3 regions of the Shewanella sp. FeAMO genome follow, and region 3 is predicted to be linked to each of the others. Evidence: predicted binding sites of a transcription regulator. Region 3 holds the regulator's gene; each other region holds the start of a gene.

Evidence for each region. Region 3 encodes LexA, which represses DNA repair genes until DNA is damaged. Its sites were predicted from a motif close to TACTGTATNNNNATACAGTA; they were not measured.
Region 1: the regulator LexA is predicted to act here: its motif matches at 5,336-5,355, upstream of ACWAU4_RS09560 (DNA topoisomerase III).
Region 2: the regulator LexA is predicted to act here: its motif matches at 4,247-4,266, upstream of recA (recombinase RecA).

The regions. Positions count from the first base shown of each region.
Region 1 covers NZ_CM132201.1:2,121,364-2,127,533, forward strand. The annotation lists gene ACWAU4_RS09525 (AAA family ATPase) at 84-635, shown strand; gene ACWAU4_RS09530 (hypothetical protein) at 698-1,021, opposite strand; gene ACWAU4_RS09535 (TonB-dependent receptor) at 1,129-3,366, opposite strand; gene ACWAU4_RS09540 (hypothetical protein) at 3,393-3,620, opposite strand; gene ACWAU4_RS09545 (hypothetical protein) at 3,946-4,278, shown strand; gene ACWAU4_RS09550 (VOC family protein) at 4,346-4,720, shown strand; gene ACWAU4_RS09555 (hypothetical protein) at 4,827-5,201, shown strand; gene ACWAU4_RS09560 (DNA topoisomerase III) at 5,389-6,170, shown strand, end outside.
Region 2 covers NZ_CM132201.1:3,322,834-3,329,003, reverse strand. The annotation lists gene ACWAU4_RS15010 (peptidoglycan DD-metalloendopeptidase family protein) at 1-360, shown strand, start outside; gene rpoS (RNA polymerase sigma factor RpoS) at 439-1,395, shown strand; gene mutS (DNA mismatch repair protein MutS) at 1,490-4,048, opposite strand; gene recA (recombinase RecA) at 4,365-5,429, shown strand; gene ACWAU4_RS14990 (regulatory protein RecX) at 5,441-5,872, shown strand.
Region 3 covers NZ_CM132201.1:91,618-97,787, reverse strand. The annotation lists gene mtr (tryptophan permease) at 1-917, opposite strand, end outside; gene plsB (glycerol-3-phosphate 1-O-acyltransferase PlsB) at 917-3,343, opposite strand; gene lexA (transcriptional repressor LexA) at 3,610-4,230, shown strand; gene ACWAU4_RS00430 (cell division inhibitor SulA) at 4,227-4,718, shown strand; partial or broken gene coxB (cytochrome c oxidase subunit II) at 5,187-6,170, shown strand, end outside.

The DNA of each region.
Region 1 (6,170 bases), 2.0 Mb from region 3:
TCTGAAGCGGGATTGGCTTTAGCGGCACAAAATCTCAATCAGCTTAAAGTCAGTTTGCCGTTGATAAGCAAAGAGAGGTTTGATTGCATAATCGCATTGTATTTACCGGTGGGCCGGGTTCAGGCAAGACGTCTGTCATCGACTTTTTGCAAAGCCTGGGTTACCCGAGTGCGCCGGAAGTCGGCCGTAAGGTGATAAAGGCTCAACTGGCGCAAGCTGGAAGGGCGCTGCCCTGGGATGACAAGAGCGCTTTTCGTGATGCCATGGTTGATGAAGAGCTGGCGCGTTATCAAGCTTTCAGCGGCGATGACGGCATTATTTTCTTTGACCGCAGTATGCTGGATTCCTACGGTTATAGCCTGCTTGAGAACTTAACTATTCCCGAGAGTTTGCTGAGTCATTGCCGTGAGCTTGTTTATCACCCAAGGGTATTCATCTTTCCGCCCTGGCAAGCCATTTACGCCAATGATATGGAACGTAAGCAGGACTTCAGTGAAGCGGTGGCGACTTATCATGCGATGCAAAAAGCCTATGAGGCTTTCGGTTATGAGTTAATTGAAGTGCCCAAATGGTCGGTTGCGAAGAGAGCCGGTTTCATTTTGGCCAAGGTAGGCGAGGCACTGCAAACGCCCTAAGCCGTCGCTGTGAGTTTTCTCAGCCATTCAACCAGAGGTTCCGGTTTAATCCCCGGGCCGACCTACCAAACGCTCAGTTTGAATATTGCCAATATCACAGCAGAGGTCAGCAGTCCAAGACCGCCCAAAACACAAACCACTTTTTCCGGGTAGCGTGGACCCAGTTCGGGAAAGAGGATAGCGCCCAGGCTGAAGCTTGGGATCATCTCGTACAGTAACCCCATTCTCTGGTTGCTTGCCGGTGCAAATGGCGGCAGGTAGAAGTAACAGAGCAGATAAATAGCCAAGGTGACAATCGCGAGCCATTCATAGCCCTGAAAGGGCTCATCGGCCTTGAGCAAACGACGCAGCAGGACAATCATAATCGCCGCGATTAAAAGTAGCATGACACTTCCCTGTAAATAAAATGGCCGCCACAAACTACGGGATCCGGGATGAGCTGACAAGCGCAAAAGAGAAAAAGCGCCGCAGGGGCGACGCTTTTTGAGGTTATTTACCAGCTCAGGTGGTAATTGATGGCAAAAGTGCGGCCACGGCCGTGATAGTCAAACATCTTCTCCGGGCCGTAAGTCGGGCTGTAGAAGTAAGCGGCTCGCTGGCCCCAAAGGGTGCTGTAGTCCTTGTCAAGCAGGTTTTCTATGCCATAGCTCAGGGTGCCGACCGGCAGTTTGATGGAGCCGAGCAGCTCCAAAGTGGTATAGCTGTCCAGCTCACTTCTCTGGCCATCATTTGCCTTGAAGCGATAGTCAGAGTCGGCGCTGAAGCTATGCTCGGCCTGCAATCTTAACTGTTGGCTGTCACCGCGCCAGGCGATAAAGGCCGTGGCCTTGGAAGGTGAAGCATAGGTGACTGTCTCATCAATCCAGTCGGCGCCATTTTTGATTTCACTGCGAACCAGATGCAGGTTGCTGCCCACCTGCCATGCGCTGCTGATATCGAAGTTCAGTTGGGCTTCCAGGCCATAGGTGCGTTTATCCTTGTCCTTGACTTCTATGGTCAGATCGCTGCGATTGACCTCAATCACCTTATCCGAGATGGCGTAATACAGACTGGCCTGGGCCTGCCAACGGTCGGCCAGATAGCGCCAGCCCAGCTCAAAGGAGTCGGTCTTGATGCCATCGAGGCGGGAATCATTGATATTAATGCTGTTGGTCAGCTGCAGATAACCATCGGCATTGGCCTGATAGCTGCCGCGACCATAGTATTTGGACAGATCCGGCAGCTCAAAGCCCTGTGAGTAGGCAAGCCACAGTTGCTGATCCTGGCTCAGTTTAGCCACCAATCCCAGGTTAACCAGGCCGACATGGTAGTCTGTGCTGCCGCCCTTGATAGCATCGGCGCCCGGCGCCTTACCCTGGGCAATCGCCACCTGTTGGTTATAGCCGATAAAGTCATCGACGTTGTTGTCCATCTGCTGATAACGATAACCTGCGTTGAGCACCAGATAGTCGTTGATATCCCAGCTGCCCTGCAGGAAGGCTGCGATGGACTCGACACTGAAGTCGACATATCGGCCTGTGGTAAACAGCTCCTTCATGGTCAAACCGCCACTCTGGTTGGCGGCGTCGAGATCAAAACTCATCTGATCCGAGTCGAAGCTCTCCTTGTCCCAGTCGATGCCCCAGGTGAGTTTGAGGCTGTCGCTGGGCTTGGATTCCAACACGGCTTTCAGGCCATAAATGCCGGTGTTTTGTGACGAGGCCGAGAAGTTGTAAACCCCGAGGGTTTCACTGACGTAAGGGAAGGGGTGAAAGTCGAGATCTTCCTTGCGATAAAAGCCTTGCAGGTACAAGGTTTGGCCGAGAAAATCAGCCTGGGTATAGCTGAGGTTAAGTAAGGTACGATCGGTTTTGGGACTGCGATCGGCATTCAATCCCTTGCGGCTTTCGAGCAGGGAAGCATCTGAGGTGACACCGCTGAAGTTTTCCCCCATATAGAGGCCGTGGTCGCCATCGGACTCATTGTTGTAAAACTGCACCATGGCACTGAGGGTGGCATTGTTTGGTAGGCTCCAGTCCAGATTGGCCATCAGATCATAACCTTGGGTGTACTGCATGCCGGTTTGGGTGATATCCGGCATCACCTGATTGCCGCTGCCGTCGAACCATTGGCCATTTTCCTGCCAGGCGGCACTGAAACGTCCCTTGAGGGTATCGCTGCCGCCGGCCACGGCAAAGGCGGCGCGGTAATCCAAGTCATCACTGCCGTTAAAACCCGATTTGAAACCTGCTTCGGCTTCAAAGGTATCCTGGCTGTCGGCGGCTTTTTTGGTCACTATATTGATAGCGCCGCCCAAAGCACCACCGCCATAGAGGGCTGAGGCGCCGGCCAACACTTCAATGCGGGCGATGTTAAAGGGATCTATGCTGTCCAACTGACGGCTGATCCCTCTGGAGGTGTTCATGGATACGCCGTCTATCAGCACCACCATGGCGCGGCCGCGCATGTTCTGACCAAAGTTGGTTCGGCCCTGGCTGGATACGTCCATGGAGGGAACCAGGGCGGCCAGCATCTCTTTCACGCCTTTGCCGCTGTCTATCTGCTCGCGGATGCTGTTTTCATCGATTAACCAAACCGTGCTGGAGAGCTCGCTTATCTGGGTAGGGGTACGGTTGGCGCTGACCACCATGCGCTCCATCTGGGCTTCTTCGGCCATGGCGGCCCCCATCAGCAGCAATTGACTGCTGACAGCAGCGGCGACAAGGCTCATCCGAACCATGGATTTGGGCATAACATTCTCCTAAACAACTCAAGGGGTTAAATGAGGCACCAGACAGGGACCCAGCAGGCAAACACCAGGCTGAGCGTCTTCTTGCCGGGTTGGTATCCCAAGGCTAAAGACAGCACCAAGCCTGGTGCCAAAAGCAGGATCAACAGCCGGGCATCCAGCCCAAAACTGGCCAATACCAGCATGATTGCCAGCAAGACCAATCCCTCACACCAAAGCAGTTGGTTACAGCGCAACAACAGCGGGGACGTTTCCATATTATTTGGCCTCCTGAAAGATGTTGCATTTTAATTGCAAACAAGAATGGTTCGCAATTGAATTTACACTGAGTGATGGAAAAGTGAGCTTATGGAGGTATGAATATTTCCATAATAAAATCATGGGTATGTGAAGATATCTTCGAATAGTACTTTGAAGATGGACCGCAGTTGGGACACTTGGTTTTGACTGTCGAAAAAATAGGGGCTTGCTATTGGCCTGGAAAGTCTCGGCCGGGCTTTCATGGTTGATTTCAGCCGCTGATAGGGCATAGATTACGGCAAGGTAGAAAGGGAAATACTGAGAAAGGTTGTATTCAACACTATGGACAAGTTACTGGAAAATCTGTTTTCAAAGCGCGCTGATGAGCTGGATGCCTTGCTGGATAAAAGTGATGAAGCGGCATTTGATAATGCTTGGGTGCATTTAAATCAGCAAGTAGGCGAGGTTGATGCTCACTTGGATAACAAATTTGATAGCAAAGCGTTGTTTATAAAATTGTCCGAAGCGACCAATTGCCACGAGATATGCTGTTATATCACAGATGACCTGGAGCTGATTGAGAAAGCTCGGACCATGGGCTTGGAGTCAAGGTTTCTGGATTATTTAAAGCAAAGCTATCGGCAAGGTCAGGTGCCATGCGAATGGTTAGGCTAAAAAAACAGACTCGCTCTTTCGTATCGGCGGCGTTGCCGGCTTGAGCAGATTTCAGGAGACTTGCTTGATGAAAGTGAAACGAATCGTAGCCAATGTGGCTGCTGCCGACCTGGACGCAGGCCAAGTATTTTATGAATCGATTTTTGGTCTTGAGCTGGTTATGGACCATGGCTGGATTAAAACCCTTGGCTCAGCTGAAGAGATGAAAATTCAAATCAGTTTGGCAACCGAAGGCGGCTCAGGGACGCCGGTGCCAGATCTCTCTATTGAGGTGGACAATCTTGATTTGGTGCTTCATCGGCTGAGAGCGCAAAACATAAAGATTGAATACGGGCCAATCTCAGAGCCTTGGGGTGTGCGCCGCTTTTATATTAGAGATCCATTTGGGAAATTGCTCAATGTACTTCAACATGATCCGGATATACTCCTAACTTCAAATTGAATAGTGAATGATTTTACTTAAATAACCCATTGATTTCACTATGGCCACCCCAGGAGAATTGCTTTTACCCTGGGGCAGAGCGTCGGGACAATAAGGAATTAAGCAGATGCAGTTACCCATAGAGTATTACTGGTTGAAAGCGCATAAATTTGCAGGACTCATGCCTTGGTGGTTTATCGATGAACCCGGCGGACCCGGGCTGAGAATGGAATACCAAAAAGAAACCGGGGAGGACTTCTATCCCATCGCCAGGCGGCAAGACAATGACAGCGTGGCCGGGTTTAAAGTGATTGACGGCGAAATACAAAAAGAGCTGGTCTCTGTCCATTTAACCTGGACAGGAAAGCGCGAACAGCAAGGTTTTCCGGCCAGGGCCGTGTACAAGGATATTTTTTCCTGGTTGTCAGAAGAAGTCCTTCCCGAAACGGCTGACTGGGTAAGTGAAGAATTCCTGGCGGAGCTTGAGGAGGAAAATAGATAGCTGCGCTGTGTTTAGTTGCTTTGTTTAGTTGCCTTGTTCAATCGCCTTGTTCTATCAACTTTGCCCAATCAAGCTTAGTTAATCATGCCATTACCCACAGAGGGTTTGCAGCCGACAGATGACTTGGCTAGAATTACTGTAATTTTATCCAGTAATACTGTTCAGTGACAGCCAAAGGACGCAGTGGATGATCCTCTATATCGCCGAAAAGCCCAGCCTTGGGCGCGCCATCGCCGAGGTGCTCCCCAAACCCCATCGCAAACATGAGGGCTATATCGAGCTTGGCAACGGAGATTGTGTTTCCTGGTGTATAGGTCATCTGCTGGAGCAAGCTGAGCCGGATGCTTACGATCCCGCCTACAAGTCCTGGCAGTTGGAACATCTGCCTATTGTCCCGTCCGATTGGCAGATTAAACCCAAAGCCAGCAGTCGCGGCCAACTCAGTGTCTTGCGTAAATTGGTCAAGCAGGCCAGTGAGTTGGTCAATGCCGGCGATCCTGACCGGGAAGGGCAGTTGTTGGTGGATGAAGTGATTGCCCATCTTGGGGTCAAGGGCGATAAGTTGGCAGCGGTTAAACGCTTGTTGATAAGCGACCTCAACCCGCAGGCGGTAAAACGTGCCCTGGGGCAGATGCGCAGCAACCGCGAGTTTGTGCCATTGTCGACTTCGGCACTGGCGCGTAGCCGAGCCGATTGGCTCTACGGCATGAATATGACCCGTGCCTATACCCTGCAGGGGCGCAAGGTGGGCTATCAGGGCGTGCTGTCGGTCGGTCGGGTGCAAACCCCTGTGCTTGGTTTGGTTGTCCGGCGCGACTTGGAAATCGCTGCCTTTGTGCCCAAACCTTTTTATGAAGTACTGGCCCATCTTAGCACCCAAGAGGGGAGCTGTTTCAGCGCCCGCTGGCAGCCCAGTGAGGCCTGTCAACCTTGGATGGATGAGGAGGGGCGGGTGCTCTCCCGCGGTTT
Region 2 (6,170 bases), 1.8 Mb from region 3:
ATATGGCCAGTCAATGGTCGGGTGATTGGCGCCTTCTCTGCCAAAGAGCAGGGAAACAAAGGAATCAAGATAGCAGGCAACCGAGGCGATATTATTAAAGCCACTGCCGATGGTCGGGTAGTCTATGCGGGTAATGCTTTGCGGGGTTATGGAAACCTCGTCATTATCAAGCATAGTGATGACTATCTCAGTGCTTACGCCCACGCCGATAAGATCTTGGTCAAGGAAAAGCAGCATGTGTCCGCTGGGCAAACTGTTGCGAAGATGGGAAGTACAGGCACCAACCAGGTCATGCTGCACTTTGAGATCCGCTACCATGGTCAGTCTGTTAATCCACTTAATTATTTACCCAAACGCTGATTGTTTGGGAGCCAAAGTTGGCATATGGAGGATAAAAAGCGATGTAAATTAGTTTGTTAAGGTTTGGGAGAGAATATTATGAGCCGCAAAAATGCTAGCGCACCCGTGGAAGAGCTTGTAGATTTATCCGTAAACGACACGGAAGTGGCGTCGAAGAAGGAAGAAGCTCTGGCCGAAATGGTTCAGGATGACCTGCAAAAGAACTTAGACGCGACCCAACTTTATCTGAGTGAAATCGGATTTTCCCCCTTGCTGAGTGCAGAAGAAGAAGTCTTTTTCTCGCGCAAGGCCCTCAAAGGTTGTGAAAAATCACGCAACCGCATGATCGAAAGTAATTTACGCCTCGTGGTTAAAATAGCCCGCCGTTACAACAACCGTGGCTTGGCACTCTTGGATCTGATTGAAGAAGGCAATCTTGGTCTGATCCGTGCCGTAGAGAAGTTCGACCCCGAGCGCGGATTCCGTTTCTCCACTTATGCCACCTGGTGGATCCGCCAGACCATAGAGCGAGCCATAATGAATCAGACCCGCACCATACGTCTGCCTATTCATGTGGTGAAAGAGCTCAATGTGTATCTGCGTACAGCCCGGGAGTTGGCTCATAAGCTGGATCACGAACCCACAGCCGAAGAGATAGCTGAAAAGCTGGAACTGCCGAGCAGTGATGTCAGCAAGATGCTGAAGCTGAATGAGAGGATCACCTCGGTCGACACCCCGATAGGCGGTGACAACGACAAGGCTCTGCTCGATGTGTTGGCGGATGATGATGAGATGACGCCGGATGCCCAGGTGCAGGAAGAAGACATTTCCAACTCAGTGGTTAAGTGGCTCAATGAGCTCAATACCAAGCAAAGAGAAGTGCTTGCCAGACGCTTTGGCCTACTGGGATATGAACCTTCTACTCTGGAAGATGTGGGCTCGGAAATTGGCCTGACCCGTGAAAGAGTGCGGCAAATTCAGGTGGAGGCATTGAAACGCCTGCGCGACATACTCTCCTCTCAGGGGTTGTCGGTAGAGGCCCTGTTCAAGGCCTAAAGCAACTTACCATCCTTTGTAATAAAAAGAAGGGACGCATTGCGCCCCTTTTTTCTTGTATTTACAAGCCACAGCGATAGCTGGAGTAGCGGACTTAGTTTGCCAACGCCTTGAGTTTATAGATTAGGTCCAGCGCCTCTCTTGGGCTGAGTTCATCCGGGTTCAGCCTGCCAAGCAGAAGTTCAAGCTCAGATGGCGGCGTTTCCAGTTGCAGTGTGGCCTGCGCCGGGACATGGGGTTCTTGACCGTGATCGCGACTTTCAAGTTGCTGCAGTTTCAATTTGGCGGCCTTGATCACCGAGGCCGGAACACCGGCCAGTGAAGCAACCTGCAAACCATAGCTCTTGCTGGCGGCCCCTTCCTGCACGGCGTGCATAAAGACTATGCTGTCGCCATGCTCCATGGCATCCAGATGTACATTGGCAACCTGGGGCATCAATTCTGCCAACTGAGTCAGCTCGAAGTAATGGGTGGCAAACAGTGTCATGGCACCGAGTCGCTGAGCCAGATACTCTGCCGCCGACCAGGCCAGTGACAAGCCGTCATAGGTGGAGGTGCCACGGCCAATCTCATCCATCAGCACCAGACTCTCTGCGGTCGCATTGTGGAGAATATTGGCCGTTTCTGTCATTTCCACCATAAAGGTGGAGCGGCCCGAGGCCAGATCGTCCGAGGCGCCGATACGGGTGAAGATCCTGTCAACAGGCCCCAGAATTGCCTTATCTGCCGGCACAAAGCTGCCGATATGCGCCATCAGGGTGATCAGCGCCACCTGACGCATGTAAGTGGACTTACCGCCCATATTGGGGCCTGTGACTACCAACATTTTACGTTCAGGGCTAAGAGTTACCGGGTTGGCGATAAAGGGAGCCTGGCTGACTCGCTCAACTACTGGGTGACGCCCGGCTTCAATATGTATGCCCGGCTTATCGCTCAATTCCGGCTGGTTGTAGTTGAGACTGTCGGCCCGCTCGGCAAAGTTGCTCAGTACATCCAACTCGGCCGCTGCCATGGCAAAGGCCTGCAACTCGCTGAGCTTGGGTAGCAGGAGATCGAACAGCTCGTCCCAAAGCTGTTTTTCCAGTGCCAGCGCCTTGCCCTGACTGGAGAGTACTTTCTCTTCATACTCTTTCAGCTCGGGGATGATATAGCGCTCGGTGTTTTTCAATGTCTGGCGTCTCTGGTAGCTCAGAGGCACCAGTGCCGACTGGCCGCGGGAAACTTCGATATAGTAGCCGTGTACCCGGTTGAAACCGACTTTCAGGGTGGCTATTCCCGTTTGCTCTTTTTCCCTGACTTCCAACTGTTGCAGATAGTCACTGGCGCCTTCACTGAGGCGGCGCCATTCATCCAGTTCGGCATGATAACCATCGCGGATCACGCCGCCATCACGAATGAGTACCGGTGGGTTGTCGACAATGGCCCGCTCCAGCAGCGCGAGTTCTTCAGGGAATTCACTGAGCTGGCGTTTCAAACGGCCAAGTTCGGGGCTTTGCGTATTTGCCAATAGTTGCTGCAGTTGCGGCAACAGCGCCAGCGCTTGCCGCAGACGGGCAAAGTCTCTCGGGCGGGCGCTTCTCAGAGCTAGGCGCGCCATGATCCGCTCCACATCACCGAGCGCCTTGAGGTCATCATGCAACGGTTCGAACAGGCAGCTGGCAATCAACTCCGCCACAGCGGTTTGCCGCAGGCCTATCTGTTGATGATCTCTGAGTGGCTGATGGATCCAACGCTGTAACATCCTACTGCCCATGGGGGTAGCGGTTGCATCCAGCACCGAAGCCAAAGTATTGTCCCGGCCACCGGCAAGGTTCACCGTCAGTTCCAGATTCCGACGGGTGGCGGCATCCAACACTATGCTGTCGCTCTGGTTAAAGCGGGTAATGGCATTGATATGGGGCAGGGCGGTGCGCTGGGTATCTTTGACATACTGCATCAGGCAGCCGGCGGCCTGCAGTGACAGCCTGGCGTCTGTTATGCCAAAACCACGCAGATCTTTGGTGCCAAACTGATCCAGCAACAATCGCATGCTGGTATCCAAGTCAAACTCCCACTCGGGACGACGGCGTTTGCCCTTGATGCCGGCAATCAGGCTTTGTTGGGAAAAGTCTTCGCTGTAGAGCAGCTCGGCCGGTTTGGTGCGTTGCAGCTCGGCCTCCAATGATTCAAGGGTGGCCAGCTCGGCAATCACAAAACGGCCGGAGGCCACATCCAGGGTGGCGTAGCCAAAACCGTTCTTGCCTGCGTAGACGGCGGCCAGCAAGTTATCCTGACGTTCTTGCAGCAGCGCTTCATCGGTGAGGGTTCCGGGAGTGACTATGCGCACCACTTTGCGCTCGACCGGCCCTTTGGACGTGGCCGGGTCACCAATCTGCTCACAGATGGCAACCGACTCACCGAGCTGCACCAGCTTGGCGAGATAACCTTCCACCGCATGATAGGGAATACCCGCCATAGGAATAGGATCGCCGCCACTCTTGCCCCTGGCCGTCAGTGAAATACCCAAGAGCTCGGAGGCTTTTTTGGCATCATCGTAAAACAGCTCGTAAAAGTCCCCCATGCGATAAAACAGCAGCATTTCGGCATGCTGCGCCTTCATCGACAGATACTGGCGCATCATCGGGGTGTGTTTTTCCAAATCCGGGTTATCCATAGGCGTGATCACTGCATTCATGGGAGCTTTCAGATGTTTCCTTGACTGTTTTTCCAAGAGCGGTTGCCCTTTCGACAATGGCGCCAATAGTATCAGTTATTCATCACTGAACCAGTCGTGGGCGGGTAAATTTTATGCTTTCGGTCACAAGTGATTGATCCGCAAGCGGCCTTTAAATAAATTATCACCAGCACTTGATACTGTATGATTGTACAGTATACTAGGTGGCAGATTGGTATTTACGCCAAAGCTCTTAAAAGGAGCGGCAACATAGATTTCAGGCGGCGCATTGCGCCGCAATCAAGAGGGAACAGGAATGAAAATAGATCCAAACAAAGAGAAGGCGTTGAACGCAGTTCTGGGACAGATAGAGAAGCAGTTCGGTAAAGGTTCTATCATGAAGCTGGGTGAAGACAGAACCATGGATGTCGAAACCATCTCTACCGGTTCGCTTTCTCTGGACGTGGCTCTGGGGGCCGGCGGTCTGCCAATGGGCCGTATCGTTGAGATCTATGGTCCTGAATCTTCTGGTAAAACAACCCTGACACTGGAAGTGATTGCTGCGGCGCAGCGTGAAGGCAAAGTGTGTGCCTTTATCGATGCCGAACACGCACTGGATCCTATCTACGCCAAGAAGCTGGGCGTGGATATCGATAACCTCCTGTGTTCTCAGCCAGATACAGGTGAACAGGCGCTGGAGATCTGTGACGCGCTGACTCGCAGTGGCGCCGTCGATGTCATCATTGTTGACTCAGTGGCGGCGCTGACGCCCAAGGCTGAAATCGAAGGTGAAATCGGTGATTCCCACATGGGTCTGGCGGCCCGTATGATGAGCCAGGCAATGCGTAAGCTGGCCGGTAACCTCAAGCAGTCTAACACTCTGCTTATCTTCATCAACCAGATCCGGATGAAGATAGGGGTCATGTTCGGTAACCCTGAAACCACCACAGGTGGTAACGCCCTTAAGTTCTACGCCTCCGTTCGTCTCGATATCCGCCGTACAGGCGCTATCAAAGAGGGCGACGAGGTTGTTGGTAACGAAACTCGGGTTAAAGTGGTTAAGAACAAGATTGCCGCCCCCTTCAAACAAGCCGATTTCCAAATTCTCTATGGTCAGGGGATCAACCGTACCGGTGAGTTGGTTGACCTGGGCGTAGCCCACAAGCTGGTGGAAAAATCCGGCGCCTGGTACAGCTACAAAGGTGACAAGATAGGTCAAGGCCGCGCCAATGCCGGTAAGTTCCTCAAGGAAAATCCTGAAGTGGCTGCCGAAATCGAAGCGGCACTGCGTGCCAAACTGCTCAGCAAAGCAGAAGCGGCACCTGCCAGCGCCGAGACAGGTGAAGGCAATGTCGATCTGGAAACCGGAGAAGTCTTCTGAGCCAGTCGGTAATGGATGTTGCGGTCGCGCTATTGGCGCGCCGCGACTATGGCCGCGAGCAACTCAAGAGCCGCTTGCTGGACAAGGGCTTTGAGTCGCCGGAAGTTGAACAGACTTTGGATGCTCTGGAAGCCAAAGGTTTTATCGATGATCAGCGTTTCGCTGCAGCCTTGCTGCGCAGCCATATTGCCAAGGCCCACGGCCCGGGGAAAGTGCGTCAGGCACTGATGCAAAAGGGCTTAAATAAACAATGTATTGAGCAGGTTTTGGATGCCAGTGATTGTGACTGGTTTGCCTTGGCCCGTACGCGCGCGCTGAAGAAATTCGGTGATAGTCCCGCAGATGATATGAAAGAAAAAGCTCGTCGAATTCGTCACTTGATGGGGCAGGGCTTTAGTTATGATCAAGTGGCATATGCCCTTGAATATGACCCTTACGACTGACTTTTCCCTCTATCACAATTGCCCCTTCACAACTAAGCTTACCGCTGCTAAAGCATCCCAAACTGACCTTGTTTTACAAAACCCCAGCATTTACTTTCCTTGAGTTGCAGTCGTTGTTTGCACGCCAAAGTAACACTCAGCTGTTAACACTCCGTTCTGGCGCTTTTAGCTGACTTTATCTGTCCCGTTAAAACTTGCCGTAGCCTTCAGGGCTCCATCCCCTGAGTGATTCCGCGCCTGTGGCAAATGGTATTTGCTGACTCAGGTTATTGGGTTTCGGCTTATGCCGCTAACGCTC
Region 3 (6,170 bases):
AACAAGCCCAAGGTTACCCCAAGGAATGAAGACGCCACGGCCAGATTGGCAAACAGGGTGAGCATGGTGTTGAGCAGCGAGTTATCCATCACCTTGGACAAGGCGCCGACCAATACCCCCATATTACCGCCCTGGGCAATAATGGCGCCGAATTCACCGCGGGAAATATTACCCATGGTTGCCACCAGCCAACACAGGTAGATAGCCAAGGCGATAAAGGTGCCGACAAAAATCGCCTTGATTATGGTGCCCGGCTGTTTGCCGTAGTATTTCACCAGAGACGGCACATTGCCGTGGTAACCAAAACTGGCCAGACCGAAAGGAATGGCTGCCCACAGATATGAGCCATAGCTGCTCTCGCCATCAGGTAGCAGCAGCTTACTGGTATCAACGCCGATCAACAGATTGCCTATCGCCAGAAAGAAGCTGATGATCATCCCTCCCAGCATTATGGTAGTGATCCGATCCACGGCCTTGGTGCTGATAAGCACCACCAGTGCCAGCACCAGGGCAAACACCAAGGCGGCAAAGCTCTGCGGCAGGCTGATATCCATACCTTCCAGGCTATGATTGACTATGGAGCCGCCGCCACTGATATAGGCATAAGTGAGAATATAGAGCACGAAGGTTATCGAAGCGCCGTTAAGCACCCGCCAAAACTGCCCCAGGGTCTCCTTGGTGAGGGTGTCAAAGCTGGCACCGGGTTCAAAATGTAGGTTGGTTTCCAGCAGCAGCAGCCCGGACATGAACATGCAAAACCACACCCCCAGCAGCATAAGCACAGAATAGCCAAACCACATGCCGGCGCCTTCTACCGGCAGGGAAAACATCCCGGCACCGACCGTGGTCCCGGCGATGATCATGGCGCCGCCCAGCAAAGACGCCTTGGCAGGCGCCGCATTCATATGATTGGCCATCAGGCCTCCTGTTCGGCGGCGACGCTGTCGACTATGGTTTGCTTGACCTGTGGACGCAGCAGCTGGTTGGCATAATCCCGGGTTCGCTCTATATCATGGCGGGTATCTTCCTTGGTGAGATACCCCAGCTCTTTGAGCTTGATACTCAAGATGCCGTAGAGTTTCTTGTCGTAAAACTCGGGGGCCGTAATCCCATGCAGCGCGCCCAGACGACTGGCCAATTTATGGCTTTCGCGCTCCAAATCGCCACGCTCAATACCTGGGTGAGCGGCCAGCAAGTTAAAGATGATGGCGTAGCGCTGTAGGGTTTCGCTCATGGTTTCGGCCAACAGCGCCAACGGATTTATCCCGGCTTCCAGCACCCGGAAACCATTGGCTTCTTCGGCGACCAAACCTTTGGCAATGAAACGATCCAGCAGCTGATCGGCATAGGCACTGACATCGGCCTTACCCATAAACAGCTCGGCCTGCAGCAGAGGGTAGAAATCCTCAAGCACCGCCTGCATCTGAGCGCGGCTGCACTGCTCCAGGCGCACCAGGCAGCTGGCCAGCAAAGAAGGCACCATAAACAGGTGAATGATGTTGTTGCGATAGTAAGTCATGGTTACCGCAATCGACTCGTCGATTGAGATGATATCGCCCAGTTCATCTTCCTGAACCGTGAACTTATTCAGCTCCAGACCTTGTTGCAGCAACTGCTTACCGTCGCCCTCAGCTACAGAAGTGTACTGGGTATATGGCACTTCCTTGAGCAGATCCAGATACAAGTCCAACTGACGTTCCAACTGGCTTCGCTCCAGCGCATTCTGCTCTGATGACAAGAGTACCAGGCTGGTAAGAGTCACGGCGCTGGCAGCGGCGGCATCGTTGATATGAGTCATCACCCTATTGGCCAGAGTATTAACCGCCGGGGTCAGCCAGCTGGGTTTCTGCTCGGGATCGGCCGCCACTTCTTCGCGCCAGTTGGGCGCCGCTTCACTGAGGAAGTTTTGCAGCGTCACAGGCTCACCAAAGTTCACATACCCCTGACCGAAATTGCCCAGCTTACGCAAGGCGCCAACCACCTGCCAAACAGATTCTTTCTGCTTTTTCTTGCCGCTGAGTTCTTTGTGGTAAGTGGCCACTTCCATGACATGGTCGTAGCCCAGGTACACGGGCACCAGAGTCACCGGCCGTTCAATGCCCCGCAGCACAGAGTTGACTGTCATCGCCAGCATCCCTGTCTTGGGTGACAACAGCCGCCCGGTACGAGAGCGGCCACCTTCGGTGAAGTATTCGACCGAATAGCCTTTGGCAAACAGCTGATCCAGATACTCGCGGAACACAGCGGTATAAAGCTTGTTACCGTTGAAGCTGCGGCGGATGAAGAAAGCACCACCGCGGCGGAACATGGGCCCGGCGGGCCAGAAGTTCAAGTTGATACCGGCGGCTATATGGGGCGGAACCATACCCTGAAAATAGAGAATATAGGAGAGCAGCAGGTAATCCATATGACTGCGGTGGCAAGGCACATAAACTATCTCATGCCCATCGTGGTGCAGCTGGCGTATCTGCTCGGCGCCCTTGATGTTGATCCCCTTGTAGAGCTTGTTCCACAACCAGGTGAGGATCCGCTCGGCAATACGCACCAGGCTGTCGGAATAGTGGGCAGCAATCTCATCGAGGTATTCTTCCGCCATCTCCCTGGCTCTAGCCTCGGGGATCTTCTTGGCAGCGGCCTCTTCTTTAATCGCCTTTTTCAGCGTTTCCGAACGCAGCAACTCATTGAACAGAGCCTGACGGTTGGGCAGCACGGGCCCAGTCATCACCTTGCGTTGCCGGCGGAAATGTACCCTGGCCACCCGTGACAACTTATGGGCAATAGCCTTGTCGGTCCCATGTTCATCGGCCATCAGCCGCAACGACACGGCATTGGAAAACTGCACAAAGTTGTCGCGCCCCAGAAACAGGATCATCAGAAACTTGCGCAGCCAAGTGGGATTTTCCCGCTCAAATACGGCGGCACGCATGCTGTCATCTTCCTTACCCGGAGTGCGGCCCCAATAGAGGCTCACTGGCACCAATTGAATATCCAGTTGTGGATTGGCCTGATGCAGGTTCAGCAGAGAAGTGAAACAGCTGAGAAATGGCTTGTTGCTCTTGCGCTTGCCGAATAGGGGCTTGGCTCCTTCCAGGCAGACGACTCGGGGAACGGTAATATCATCAACCTTGAGTGCCTCATAAGGACAAGGCAAACCAAACTTACGGGTGACTTCCGCCAATGCCGCAATATCACTGACAGATTCCGTCTTCATTACATAGGCCATCGGCTTAGCCGGATCCAGGTTCAAATCGGCGAAAGGATCCTGAGGCACCACAGTGGTATGCACCAGCTTGCTTTGGAGCCAGCGAAGAGATTTAAACCAGAATGAATCTTGTTTGGACATGTTTTTTTCAGTGTCTGAGCCACAATCAATAGCCCAATAGAATACCAGAATTTCCTGAACCTTAGCTAGGGAAGGTGCGAACCGGCCCCGGCAGTTCCTCTGGCCAATGCCTTGAACTCCCCATGCTGCATGGGCCAAGCCGTTAAAACCAAAGCACCGAATGGCTTACTTAGCCACTCCCTAAAAGTTTCAGTTTTGGTTAATACTTGCACTGATAAAAATACTGTATATACTAACAGGTACTGTATGAAAAAACAGGAATCACCATGAGACCACTGACACCGCGCCAGGCACAGATTCTGGAACTGATTAAACGCAATATAGCCGACACCGGCATGCCGCCAACCCGGGCCGAAATTGCCACCCGGCTGGGCTTCAAGAGCGCCAATGCCGCCGAGGAACACCTCAAGGCATTGGCCAAGAAAGGCTGTATTGAGATCATGCCAGGCACCTCTCGTGGTATTCGCCTGCCTCATGATGAACAAGCGGAGTCAGAAACAGGCTTGCCCCTGATTGGTCAGGTTGCCGCCGGTGAACCCATACTGGCTCAGGAACACGTTGAGCAGTATTACCAGGTCGACCCTGGCATGTTCCACCCCAATGCCGACTTTCTGCTACGGGTACGCGGCGACAGCATGAAGAACATAGGTATTCTCGAAGGTGATCTCCTGGCGGTTCACAAGGTACAGGAAGCCCGTAACGGTCAAGTCGTGGTGGCCAGGGTTGAAGACGATGTAACTGTGAAACGCTTTGAAAAGAAAGGTAATGTGGTTTATCTACATGCCGAGAACGAGGCTTACTCCCCAATAAAAGTCGACCTGACTTTCCAGCCATTGACCATTGAAGGACTGGCGGTAGGGATAATACGCAATGGAGACTGGCTATGAGCATAATGACTGGCAACGCCCCAAGACACCCAGGCCTGTGGACAGACACCGGTATTGCCGGCAATCAGCCTTGGCAACATACCGGTATCTCCAGCTTGGCCAGCCATAGCCAGGGACGTCAGGAATTATTGCGCCTCTGCCCTCAATTGGCGCAATTGAGTCAACAGGGACGCTGGATAGTCTTGATTAACGCCCCGGCCAGCATAGGTTACAAAGAAACCTTAGCAAGGGCCGGTGTCAGAATGGATAGAGTACTCTTGGTGCGCACCAAGGATGAAGTAGAAGCCTTGTGGGCAACGGAAAGAGCCCTGACCAACGGCACCTCCAGTGCAGTGATCAGTTGGATAGACAGCCTGGATGCCCGTGATAACCGCCGATTGCAGCTGGTCGCCCGTAACGCCAGAGCCATGGGCATAGTGTTGGAAACGGGACAGCAGGCGAAAGAGGTGGATAACCACCTCAACGAACTTACCCACTCCATCCATTGATTGTGTTTAAAGGCCATCCCTGGGATGGCCTTTTTTCTGTGCCTTTTTGGTGCAATGCCTTCCCCTGTCAATCGGCGGCAAACCGCGCAGCTCTGCTACTCACACAGAATTCACCTCTGGATTAACAGACGCTTTTTTTTCATATAGTTAGAAAACATCGTGATCTTGATCAATATTTAATCTACAAGTAATGTAAGAACAACGATTGTGTTATCTCCATGCAATTCGTCGTAGGTTGACCGCCCCATTTCGATTCATAGCGAGTGGTGCCGTCGCCGGAAATGCTGAGTATATTCAGCGGTAAGTGCAACAGTGGTCACCACCTGTATACCTAGAGCTAAGTGAAACCGCCGCCGCACTTTGAAGTCATCGTTGCTTTTTTGGGAACTGAAGAGTTTGCATAGAGCAAAGACTTACTGTGTGACTCTTCTTTGTAGTTGCGAATGCAATTGACAGAGGAGATGTCTTGTGAAGCAATGGCTGTGTGTTTTGCTGACCTTGTTGTGCGTCAGCTTGTTGTCTCCAGGCGCTCAGGCAGATATGCCCTTGAATATGACTCAAGGGGTAACTGAGATCAGTGGCAAGGTGTATCACCTGCACATGATAATTCTTTATATCTGTTGCGCCATAGGTTTGGTCGTATTCGGCGTGATGATCTACGCCATGATCAACCATAGGAAGTCCAAAGGGGCAGTCGCGTCCCAATTCCATGAAAGTACCAAGGTAGAAATTGCCTGGACGCTTATCCCCTTTTTAATCCTGATCCTGATGGCAATCCCCGCAACCAAAACGCTGATTGCCATGGAAGATCCCAGTGATGCCGACCTGACGGTCAAGATCACCGGCTCGCAATGGAAATGGCACTACAGCTATTTCGGCGAAGACATCGACTTCTTCAGCATATTGGCAACGCCGAGATCCCAGATAGAAGGCCAGGAAGCCAAGGGCGAGCACTACTTACTTGAAGTCGACAAGCCTTTGGTATTGCCCATCAATCGCAAAGTCCGATTCCTGATGACCTCAGATGATGTGATCCACTCCTGGTGGGTGCCCGCCTTTGCCGTCAAAAAAGACGCCAATCCCGGTTTTATTAACGAAGCCTGGACCCGGGTGGACAAACCGGGGATCTACCGCGGCCAATGTGCCGAGCTTTGCGGTAAAGACCACGGCTTTATGCCGATTGTGGTGAAGGTACTGGCAGAAGATGAGTTTGACGCCTGGATGGCGGAGCAGAAACAAGCCGCGGCTACGGCCGCCGAAGAAGCTCAGGCGGCCCTCAGTGAGACCATGAGCCATGATGAGGCCATGGCGCTTGGCGAACAGATCTATATGGCGCGTTGCGCCGCCTGTCATCAGCCCAACGGCGCCGGACTTCAAGGGGTGTTCCCGGCGCTCAAGGGCAGTGCTATTGCCATAGGCCCAATGGCTGCCCATCTGGACATAGTGATCCAT